2 regions of the Virgibacillus sp. GM2-2 genome follow, and region 1 is predicted to be linked to the other one. Evidence: predicted binding sites of a transcription regulator. Region 1 holds the regulator's gene; the other holds the start of a gene.
The links. The regulator Rex, encoded in region 1, represses fermentation and respiration genes when NADH is low (regulators of the CRP and FNR family bind a similar motif). The targets are predictions, from matches to a motif close to TTGTGAAATATTTCACAA.
Positions count from the first base shown of each region.

Region 2: qoxA (cytochrome aa3 quinol oxidase subunit II) is a predicted target of Rex. The motif match lies at 3,121-3,138, and genes of this name have one in related genera.

Region 1 covers NZ_JBUZWC010000013.1:94,589-100,521, reverse strand. The annotation lists gene ACY9Z2_RS14540 (ABC-F family ATP-binding cassette domain-containing protein) at 1-1,725, opposite strand, end outside; gene moaC (cyclic pyranopterin monophosphate synthase MoaC) at 1,856-2,350, shown strand; gene ACY9Z2_RS14530 (redox-sensing transcriptional repressor Rex) at 2,353-2,991, shown strand; gene ACY9Z2_RS14525 (DUF3231 family protein) at 3,038-4,057, opposite strand; gene ACY9Z2_RS14520 (hypothetical protein) at 4,267-4,530, shown strand; gene ACY9Z2_RS14515 (DUF2268 domain-containing putative Zn-dependent protease) at 5,014-5,853, opposite strand.
Region 2 covers NZ_JBUZWC010000006.1:106,913-112,845, reverse strand. The annotation lists gene ACY9Z2_RS09455 (penicillin acylase family protein) at 1-1,576, shown strand, start outside; gene ACY9Z2_RS09450 (NUDIX hydrolase) at 1,610-2,035, opposite strand; gene ACY9Z2_RS09445 (DUF805 domain-containing protein) at 2,401-2,757, opposite strand; gene qoxA (cytochrome aa3 quinol oxidase subunit II) at 3,187-4,122, shown strand; gene qoxB (cytochrome aa3 quinol oxidase subunit I) at 4,142-5,933, shown strand, end outside.

The DNA.
Region 1 (5,933 bases):
TTTTCGCTCTTCCCGTTGTTTTTCTTTTCCTTCTTTAAAGCTTAATTTCTTTGTGTCTGCCTGTGGCACGTTTTGATGGCTCTCATTTAGACGTTTACGCTCTTCCATTTCTTCCTTTTTTTCCATGTAATAATCGTAGTCACCAAGGTACTCCGTTACTTGGTTTTTTTGAATCTCAACAACCTGTTCGGCAATTTTATTAATAAAATAACGGTCATGCGATACGAAAATAATTGTACCTTCAAAATCCATTAATGCTGATTCGAGCACCTCTTTACTATCAATATCTAAATGGTTTGTTGGTTCATCCAATATAAGAAGATTAGCATTTAATTTCATTAATTTTGCTAATGATAACCTGGCTTTCTCGCCACCACTAAGCGCGTTTACAGGTTTTAAAACATCATCACCCGAAAATAAAAAATTGCCTAAAACCGTTCGAATGTCTTTTTCTTTATCGTTAGGATAATGATCCCAGAGTTCATGCAAGACAGTTTTGTTTGGGGATAAGTTGGTTTGCTCTTGATCATAATAACCAACTTCAACGTTTGTTCCAATTTGAATGGAACCAGTAGTTGGCTTAAATTGACCAGTAATCATTTTTAACAACGTCGTTTTGCCTATTCCGTTTGGTCCAACAAGCGCTATGCTGTCACCTCGGTTTACGTTCAATTTCATACCTTTAAATAGATAGTCACTGCCATCTTCATACTTAAATGCTAAGTCATTAATTTTTAAGACATCATTACCCGAACGTTTTGACGTAGTAAAGGAAAATTTAGCAGATGATTCATCACCCTTAGGCTTGTCTAGTTTGTCCATTTTCTCTAACTTTTTTCTTCTGCTCTGTGCCCGTTTGGTAGTTGAGGCACGTACAATATTCTTCTGTACAAATTCCTCTAGTTGTTTAATTTCCGTTTGTTGTTTTTCGTATTCTTTAAGCTCCTGTTCGTAATCGAGAGCACGTTGATCTAAATAGTTGCTATAGGTTCCGAGATATTTCTTCATCTTATTACGGGAAATTTCATAGACAATTGATACTGTCTTATCTAGGAAGTACCGATCATGGGATACAATTGTGACTGCTCCAGGATAATTAGATAAGTAATTTTCAAGCCATCCAAGTGTGTCAATATCTAGATGGTTAGTCGGTTCATCCAAAATAAGCAAAACGGGTTTCTGTAATAGTAGCTTTCCTAACGCTAAACGAGTTTTTTGCCCACCACTTAATGTGCTAATTTCCGTTTGATAATCCGACTCAAAAAAATGAAGCCCGTTTAATACAGATTTGATGGATGCTTCATACTGGTATCCACCTTCTGTTATAAATGCCTGTTGTTTTGTATCGTAATCTTTTAAAAGCTGTTCATATTTCTCATCAGAAAGGCTAGATGAATTCTCCATACTCTTTTCAAGCTTGCGTAACTCTTGTTCTTTTTGAAGGAGAGAGTCAAATACTTCTAGCATTTCATCCCAAATTGTTTTTGTTGATTCAAGTCCTGTATGTTGAGATAGATATCCAATCGTAAGGTCCTTAGGTTTATGGATCATTCCTTCGTCATAAGAAAATTCTCCAGCCATTATTTTAAGTAAAGTAGATTTCCCAGCACCATTACGACCAACAATCGCAATTCGATCCTGATCTTTTATTTCGAGTTTAATATTTGATAGAATTTTCTCAGCGCCAAATGACTTACTAATATCATTGACTTGCATAATAATCATTGCGTTCACCTCAGTAACAACAGTGTATCGTACAACCCAATTTCCAGGCAATATTTTTGTGAATATATTCACGACTTATTAGCCTTTTTCTGCTAAAATGTACTATAACGTTATATTTGGAGATGAGCATATGACAGATTTTACTCACTTTAACCAACAGGGTAGAGCGAAAATGGTGGATATTAGTGAGAAAAAAGAAACGGAACGGACAGCAATCGCGCGATCCAGCATTTTTGTTACGGAAGATATATATAGGGGAATTAATGATCAAACGATGAAAAAGGGTGATGTTTTGGCGGTTGCCCAAGTTGCTGGAATTATGGCAGCAAAAAAAACGTCAGATTGGATTCCGATGTGCCATCCTTTACAATTGAAAAGTATTGATATTTCATTTGACTGGGAAGTAGCAGATGAAATGTTTGAATTAACCATAGAGGTGTTTGTTAAGACGAAAGGTAGTACAGGTGTAGAGATGGAGGCACTTACTGGAGCGTCGGCTACAGCATTAACCATTTATGATATGTGTAAAGCGCTTGATAAAGGAATGGTTATAGGTAAGACATACTTAGTTGAAAAAAAAGGCGGTAAGTCAGGAGACTACTTGCGAAATGACAAGGAGGAGTAAGTTTGGCACAACATAAAATTCCGCAGGCTACTGCCAAGCGACTGCCATTATATTATCGATTTATAAATAATTTACATCATCAAGGGAAGGCAAGAGTTTCTTCAAAAGAGTTAAGTGAAGCCGTTAAGGTTGATTCAGCAACCATTCGAAGGGATTTTTCTTACTTTGGTGCGTTGGGCAAAAAAGGCTATGGCTATAATGTCGAGTACCTGTTAAAGTTTTTTCGAGAAACCTTGGATCAGGACGAAGTTACAGAGGTTGCACTAATTGGCGTAGGAAACCTTGGCACAGCGTTCCTACACTATAATTTCATGAAAAACAATAATACAAAAATCGTTATGGCTTTTGATGCAGAACCAAGTAAGGTAGGGGAGGATATCGGTGGCATACCGGTGTACCACATAGATCAATTAGAAGAGAGAATGGACAATGTTCATGTAGCAATATTAACGGTTCCATCAAGTGAAGCGGATACCATCACAGAACGGCTTGTACAGACCGGAGTTTCAGGTATATTGAATTTCACACCTGCCAGAATTACCGTGCCTGATCATATACGCGTACATCATATTGATCTAGCAGTAGAGTTACAGGCACTAGTGTATTTCTTAAAGCATTATCCATTAAATGAGTTAAATTAAACCCAGAGGAGCTATTCCTCTGGGTTTTGTTTATCGATTTTATCTTCTATTCACGTTTTTGATTGATCAATTTATTACGATTGTCAGCCTGAGGAGGTTCTTCCATCCAACCATTTTCAATCATAATATCACTACCATCGTTGGCATATTGTCCGGTCTCAGCTGCCAAACGTATATACGTCAATGGAAGATCTTTACGCATACTTTCAGCAGAACCTACACCATAGTTAGCAATTCCTGCCGCACTTAATAACACATTATGGTACATCATTACCTTATCCGAGAAAACAGGTTCAGTGGAATCAGTAATATCAGCATCCCACGTCATGGGAGCTTGTATATCATTATCGATTAATTTATCACTAAAAATCCGAATGTGTTTCTTCGTTATGTCCTTTCCTCGAAGCATATATTGCCTTACTGATTTTGCATTTGCAGTTTGTCCAAATGCAGTACACATCATAAAACCGAGCGTACTCGTTTCCAAGTTAGTGGATAAATGCGAGATTTCAATTGCATTGAGCGGACGTTTTTCATTAAATAGTGAAAATCCATCCATGTATGACTTTTTCTTGATAAAATTAACCCTCTTTGGATTTGAAATATGAGGAGCTCGAATTAATAAACCTTTGGCTAGCATTGTTTCTGTAGTTTGATTGTACAGATTGACAGCGTTAGTTAGACAAGTTTGGAGTGTAGCTCTTACGTCTTCACGGGTTGATGTTGCCAGATATCTACCGTATTGTGGTGTTCCTAACTTTCCCATTTTGTTTAGATAATCCAAAAAGAATGTATCCTTGAAAAGGCGCTTCCCCTCTAGATTGACGTCTTGATCTGTAAAGCCGATAGGTATTGGGAAGTTTTCGTTACGAAAAATATCTTCCATAATATTTATTGCCTGGACTGTTTGATCATAAGCAGATTGAAGATGGGCTTGTATATCCGGATCATCATTAACATGAAGACCATATGTAACAAAACACTTCGTCATACTATTTGACATATAGCACGACCAAAGGTTTCCCATCTCAGAAGCAGTTAATGGTTTGTGGCTATTTTCACTCATTCCTAGTTACCTCCAAAATAATTTTCTAAATGTATTATCTGGAAAAACACCACAATTATTCGTTCGTATTCCATTATGGCACTTAGAGTAACTACTACAGGGTTTTTGTCCAATCAGGGCACTCTTCATATACATATGTTATTAACACAATGGATGGACAAAAGTATTACTTTCCATTGCATAAAACATGAAAGGAGTAATAAACTAGCATGTCATGTAATCCTTATTATGATCAATGTAGAAAATATATGGGACGCCCAGTCGGTATTCGAACCAGAGACGGAAGAGTTCATCGTGGAATTGTTACGAACGTCAACAACACACATGTTTTTTTAAGACCAATGGGTAATCAAAACCTTGGAGGCTTTGGTTACGGCTGGGGCTGGGGTGGCTTCGGTGGTTACGGCTATGGTGGCGGTTATGCCGTGTCACTAGCAGCAATTGCAGCACTTTCGTTATTGTTTTTCTGGTAATAGTAAAGCGTATGTACACGATTTTAAGTTCGTAAAAACTAAAAGGCATGTTCTTGTAAAATAGAGTCCAACTAAATGACGGATAGAGCCTTTTTAATGTAGGCTCTATTTTTTTTGCACTAATAGGAATGTATTAGTTTTATGTATATCACTATAAGGGCAACTAAGGCTTTCGCCATTAAAGATTGGCGATAAGTATTTCTTCTTAATTACTCTGAATCGATTATATAATTAAATAAGCGGACACCAGATACCTTATTTGCATAAAATTAGGGTAAATGTGTTGTTCGCGGACACAGGAGACCTTATTCAGTACAAAAAGTCTGATTTCAACCTGGTTTTACCTAAATAAGGAATTCTGAGTCCTTTTAAGCCATAAAAGAGGCATGAAAAGTAAAAATAAGGGCTTCTGTGTCCTCTACCGAGCAGGGCCTGGCACCATGTTTAGTTCGCAATTTAAATAGTGAAAATCAGGTTTTTCTATCATTCAGACCAGAACGCCGTATTACGTAGAATATTAGTTGTTGGGTGGTAGAGTATTTCATTTATGCTTTTATCATCCTCGTGAAAGAAAGATGAGACAATATGATACCCAATGTTGTAGCCCATCCACTTTGGCTGTTTCTTGCCACCTAACATCAATTCGTTGTATAAGCTATCGTTTCTTTTGACAGTTAAATTGGAAATATAGTCATTTTTCCAGTGCTCTAACGCAACTTCAATGGGATATAGCGTTGCCCATTTAGCCATATAAGCTTCACCTAATTTTGAAAGCACTGCTATTTCGGCAAGCCCCTCCATCACTATTCCGTCTAGCAGGGTTATATTATTTTCTTTTTTATCTAAATAATTCAACCGACATACGTGATTATATTCGTGTGTGATCAGTGCCTGTAATTCCTTTTCTGTTGTGTCACCACTTACAAATAAAAAAATCTTATCATAATGAGCCAAACCAGACTTGCCACCTAAATCAACTAGTAGCTGGTCGTGGGTTGTATTTAATGGAAAAATAAATACGGGTATGTCAGGTCCATTCCAATCAAGGCTTAATTTTTTTAATTCGTTTTCCGCGACCTCCCAAAAATTACTTGTACAAATCTTTTCGATTGTTTTGTTGTCGGTAGGTTGTGGAACAAAAAATCCATTTTGAAGTAAATGCTGATACAGTAAATCTTCTGAAACGTTCTGAAAATATGGAGAAAGATAATGGCAAAAAATGTTCCGTTGCAAGCCTTTATCATATTCCGTCAGTCCAGTGCGTCCAATTAAGTATTGATTTAACCAATCTTTCGTATCGATTAACGCCATCGTATGAATCAATCCTTTTCAATCCTTCGATTAAAGTATCTTATGATAGGAAGAAAAGGGCTGTTCACAAAATGTCTCGTTAGCAATTTTGT
Region 2 (5,933 bases), on a different contig from region 1:
AAAATCAAAATCAGGCATGCCACTTCTTGCAAATGATCCACATCTCGGGCTTGCTACCCCATCAATTTGGTATCAGATGCAACTAGAAACACCAGAAATGAATGTAAGTGGCGTTATTTTTGCCGGGGTCCCTGGAATAATTCTCGGGCACAACGAATCTATTGCATGGGGTGTCACGAATACTGGTCCTGATGTCCAACAGCTATACTTAGAAAAAAGAAACCCTGATAACAAATATGAATTTTTATATGAGGGCGAATGGGAACAGGCGACCGTGATTAACGAACCAATCGAAGTAAAAGATGGAGAAACGATAGATTATCAGGTTGTGGAAACACGACACGGACCAATTATTTCTGATTTTGCAAATGAAAAGATGAAGGATACTGTCATGTCTTTGAGGTGGACCGCACTAGAACCTACGACCGAGCTGGAAGCAATTTTAGAAATCAATCGTGCCTCTAACTGGAATGAATTTGAGAAAGGATTGGAAAAATTCCTCTCACCTGCTCAAAATTTTGTATTCGCATCAAAAGATGGAACGATTGCATATAAGGCAAATGGTAATATCCCCATTTATGAAAATGGAGATGATGCATTACTACCACTTGAAGGCTGGGAAGAGGAAAATGATTGGAAAGGCTACATTCCATTCGATGAATTACCAACTGTTATTAATCCGGAAAAGGGATTTATAGCGACGGCGAATAATAAAATTATTGGTGATGCGTACCCATATCACATAAGCAATGTGTGGGCACAACCTTATCGATATGAACGGATTGCTGAGGTCTTATCTGCTGGAGATGATTTCACAGTTGAGCATATGCAGAAGTTACAAATGGATCAAACTAACCTTCAGGCAAGGGAGTTTGTTCCCCTATTTATCGAACAACTAAGTAGCACGAAACTATCACCTGAAGAAGAGAAAGCTTTAAAACTCCTTTCAAATTGGGATTATGTAGATGACGTAAACGCTCCACAACCGTTGATTTTTCATCACTGGTTAGATGAGATTGAAACGATATTATACAAGGATGAAATCCCTAAAGATGTGATGGACTTATTTGGAAGCCGTGGCCAAACAACCGATGAAATACTACGAAAAGGAAATGATTCAATTTGGATTCAGGAAAATGGGGGTTTTGAAAAAGTACTGCAAACCGCATTAAAAAATACCCTAAATCATCTAACCGAAGAATTCGGAAACGATTTAGCAAGTTGGCAATGGGGAGATTACCACAGAGTTCAATTTTATCATCCATTATCAGATATTAGCCCTATTCTAGCATTCTTTTTCAACAAAGAAGATCCAATTCCTGTAGGAGGAAGTGGCGTTACCCCTATGGCGGCAAGCTATGACTCCAATACTGGCATTGTTGACCATGGTGCATCTTGGCGATTTGTTGTAGATACAAATGATTTAGGAACCGGTTACCATATAGTAGGACCAGGTCAGGCAGGTCATTTCAAAAGTCAATGGTATCACGACCAAATGAATGATTGGGTTGAAGGCAACTATCACGCAACCAGAATGAATCAAACAAACGGATTTAAACTACTATTGAAACCATAAGTAAAGACCCTGCCAAATAGCAGGGTCTTTCCATTATATAAGTTTTCCAGTCAATACAACGCTTGACTTAGTCCACGAGGGGATACTATCACATTCTTGTATTTTTTTATACGTCATCCATTTAATCTCTTCAATTTCATCGGGACTTTTAATATAAGGTTTACCAGTAAAACGTGTACAGAGAAATACCACATTTAATACTTGCACATCACCAGTCATAAAAGTTGTGCTATGAACATACCTTAAATCCCCTTCTAATGTAAGCCCAATTTCCTCGAAAACTTCTCGCTTGAGATTATTCTCCAAGACATTAAGTTCACTTTCTTGAAAATCAACCTTTCCACCGACCAACGAATATAGTCCACCAGCATGTTCCTCTTTTTCCGATCGCTTTATGAGCAGAAATTGATCATTTGTATGTATTGCCGCTTCGACGTTTACGATAAAATTATTTGACATGTTTATTCCCCCTCGATTTTACAAATTATTATTTTATCTTACATAACTTTTTTCTTGTATAAACTGAGAACTAATCCACTTGGAATAGTTCTATCAGTAGCGGACTCAGAAGTCGTTATTTTTGCTTTTAGCTCCTGTTTTATGGGCTAAGTGGACTCAGGATGCGTTATTTAGATAAAAACAGGATGAAATCAGGCTCTTTTCATTAAATAGCGTACCCTGAGTCCACGACAGACACATTCGCCCCAATTTTGCTCGAATAAGGAATCTAGTGTCCGCTTTAGTGTCAATCTTCGAGTAACCGTACTTCCTTAACTGCCAATAGCATGAGAGCACATTCAATCATGAAGGTAGCCCCTAACTCTTTAGTAACTATACTTAGGATTCTCACCATACTCGTTCATATCTTCTTCACTATCTAAGCAAGTAAATATAAGTAAAACAATCGCTCCAATAATCGGAATAAGCGCAATCAATATCCAGGCGCCGGTTCTCCCTGTATCATGCAACCGACGAAAAGTAACAGCGAGTGATGGTAAAAAAATAAATAATGAATAAAGTCCTGATAGGATAGAAAACATCATCAATTCCGTATAATATTCTAAAAACATTAAAAACAATGAAATAATAAAGTTAACCAAGGTAAACATCCAATATTCTTTCCGTCTTGCTCTCCCACTGAAACCAACGTAGTTTTTGATAACCTTCATATACCAATCCATATGTATTGTCACCTCCCATTTTCCGACAAACTAAATTGTAGCATAAAATTCACTTCAGTTATTTGTTAATAGCGATAGCCTTAGTTTCATTTGTATTGATAAATTCAGGGCAACGAAAATGTTAACTCAATAAGTTCTAATAATTGTTTAGAAAGGCGTATAAACAGGAAATAAAATAGGAAGTACTAGTAAAGTTATGGAGAATTAGAATAAAAACATATCCATAAACACTGCAAACATTCACAAAATTACACTGATTCCAAAGCTTCAGGCTGAATTCTAGAACATTATGTATCAAAAAATCTACAAAAAAGTGAACATTTGATTTTACTATCGCAAGTTCCTCTACTTACCTATTTCCATTTGTTATACTTATCACAAACAATTTAGTTTGATTTTTACTATTGCTAAACGGTGGGAGTGTTCCGCATGAATCGTAAAAAACGTCAGAGTAAAAAATGGTTTACCTTTTTGCTCTTAGGTCTTGTTTTTCTGCTAAGTGGTTGCGATCAAATGGTGGTATTTGATCCTAAGGGGCCAGTGGCAGAAACTCAAAAAGACCTTATTTTATATTCCCTTTTATATATGGCAGGGATTATTATAGTGGTTTATGTGGCGTTTACGGTTATCGTTATTAAATATCGTGATCGTCCAAATCGAAAAAAAGAAAGCTATAAACCAGACCTTCATGGTAATAAAGCAATTGAAGCAGTTTGGATTATTATTCCTTTAATCATTGTGACACTATTGTCGATACCGACAGTTCAGGCATTATATGATTTAGAAAAGCCTCCAGAGTCTTCCAGTGACAAGGAACCGTTAGTCGTATATGCGACAACGGCCAACTGGAAATGGTTTTTTAGCTACCCAGAACAAGGGATTGAAACGGTCAATTATTTGCATATCCCTACTGACCGTGCAATCGAATTTCGCTTATCTTCAGCTGGATCAATGACAGCTCTTTGGATTCCAGCTCTTGGAGGGCAAAAGTATAATATGGCTGGTATGCAAACAAAGCTATACCTTCAAGCGGATGAAGCTGGTGTTTATGATGGTCGTAATTCAAATTTTAATGGCGAGGCATTTACGGAGCATACCTTCAAAGTATATGCCGAGAGTCAAAGTGAATTTAATGACTGGGTAAGTGAGAAACAACAAGAAGCACCGAAACTTACGCAGGAAAAATATAATGAACTATTAGCGCCAGGATTAGTTGACCGAATGACATTCTCATCAACACATTTACAATGGGTGAATCACGGCACAATAGCAGGTATGGATTATTACATTAAACGCTATGGGGATGCCTATGAGGAACCAATGCATTTAGAAAATAACGGTCAACAAGACAATAAGGAACATTAAATCGAAAGTAGGTGTAATTATGGAATGGGATGAATTTTTTGTCACAGGAGAACCGTTGATTTATGGTGGTATGGTTGCAATCGGACTTGTATCATCTGCAATCATCTTCATCCTTACCTATTTCAAAAAGTGGAATTGGTTATGGCGCGAATGGTTGACTACTGTTGACCATAAAAAAATTGGAATAATGTATATTCTAAGTGCGCTTGCAATGTTATTTCGAGGTGGTATGGACGCGCTCATGATGCGTGTACAGCTTGCCTTTCCAGATATGAACTTTTTAAATGCCCAGCATTACAATGAAATTTTTACTACACATGGTACTGTAATGATTATCTTTATGGCTATGCCTTTTCTTATTGGGCTTATGAACATTATTGTTCCATTGCAAATTGGAGCTCGTGACTTTGCATTTCCTTTTGTCAATGCGCTAAGTTTCTGGTCCTTCTTCTTTGGTGCAATGTTATTTAACATTTCATTTGTAATCGGAGGATCTCCAGATGCAGGCTGGACTAGTTACACACCACTTGCTGGTGCAGCAATGAGTCCTGGTCCTGGACAAAACTTTTACCTAATGGGGCTGCAATTAGCCGGGATTGGTACTTTGGCAACAGGTATTAATCTAATGGTTACGATATTAAAAATGCGTGCACCAGGTATGAAATTGTTTCAAATGCCAATTTTTACTTGGTCGACATTAGTTACTTGTTTCATTATTGTTTTTGCCTTTCCTATCTTGACAGTAGCATTAGCATTAATGACGATTGACCGTATTTTTGGATCCCAGTTCTTTACGCTTACTGGTGAAGGATTACCAATGATGTGGGCAAACCTATTTTGGATGTGGGGACACCCCGAAGTATACATTGTTATCTTACCAGCATTCGGTATTTTCTCAGAAGTAATAGCAACCTTTGCAAAAAAACGTTTATTCGGATACAACGCGATGGTATGGTCAATCATTATCATCGCTGGACTAAGCTTTCTAGTTTGGGTGCACCACTTCTTTACAATGGGTGCAGGTGCATTTGTTAACTCGGTATTCTCGATTTCAACAATGCTTATCGCAGTACCGACTGGGGTTAAAATATTCAACTGGCTCGGTACACTTTACAAATCGCGAATTGAATTTTCAACGGCGATGCTTTGGTCACTTGCCTTTATACCAAGCTTCGTAATTGGTGGTGTTACTGGTGTTATGCTCGGTATGGCTGCAGCAGACTTCCAGTTCCATAATTCCTACTTCTTAGTAGCCCACTTCCATTACGTATTAATTGCTGGTACTGTATTCGCGTGTTTTGCCGGACTCATTTATTGGTATCCAAAAATGTTCGGCCATAAATTAAACGAACGACTTGGAAAATGGAGTTTCTGGTTCTTCCTTATCGGTTTCCATGTCTGCTTCTTCCCACAATACTTTATTGGGTTAGACGGAATGCCGAGAAGAATATTCTATATTGCACCAGAATGGTTTACGCTTAACTTTATATCAACAATTGGTGCATTTGGTATGGGACTAGGCTTTGCGATTTTTGTTTATAACATTTATTACAGCTTCCGTAATAGTGAACGCGAAAAAACTGGAGATGCTTGGGGACTTGGCAGAACATTAGAATGGGCAACACCGACTCCTGTTCCCCATTACAATTTTGCAACGTTGCCAGATAACCTTGGGTATGATCCACTGTTGAAAATGAAAGAAACTGGAGAAAAAACTTTTGATGAGAAAAAACTAGAGCCGATTCATATGCCAAGTAATTCTGGTAAACCATTCATCATGATGGGAATCTTGTTCTTTGCTAGCTTTGCAC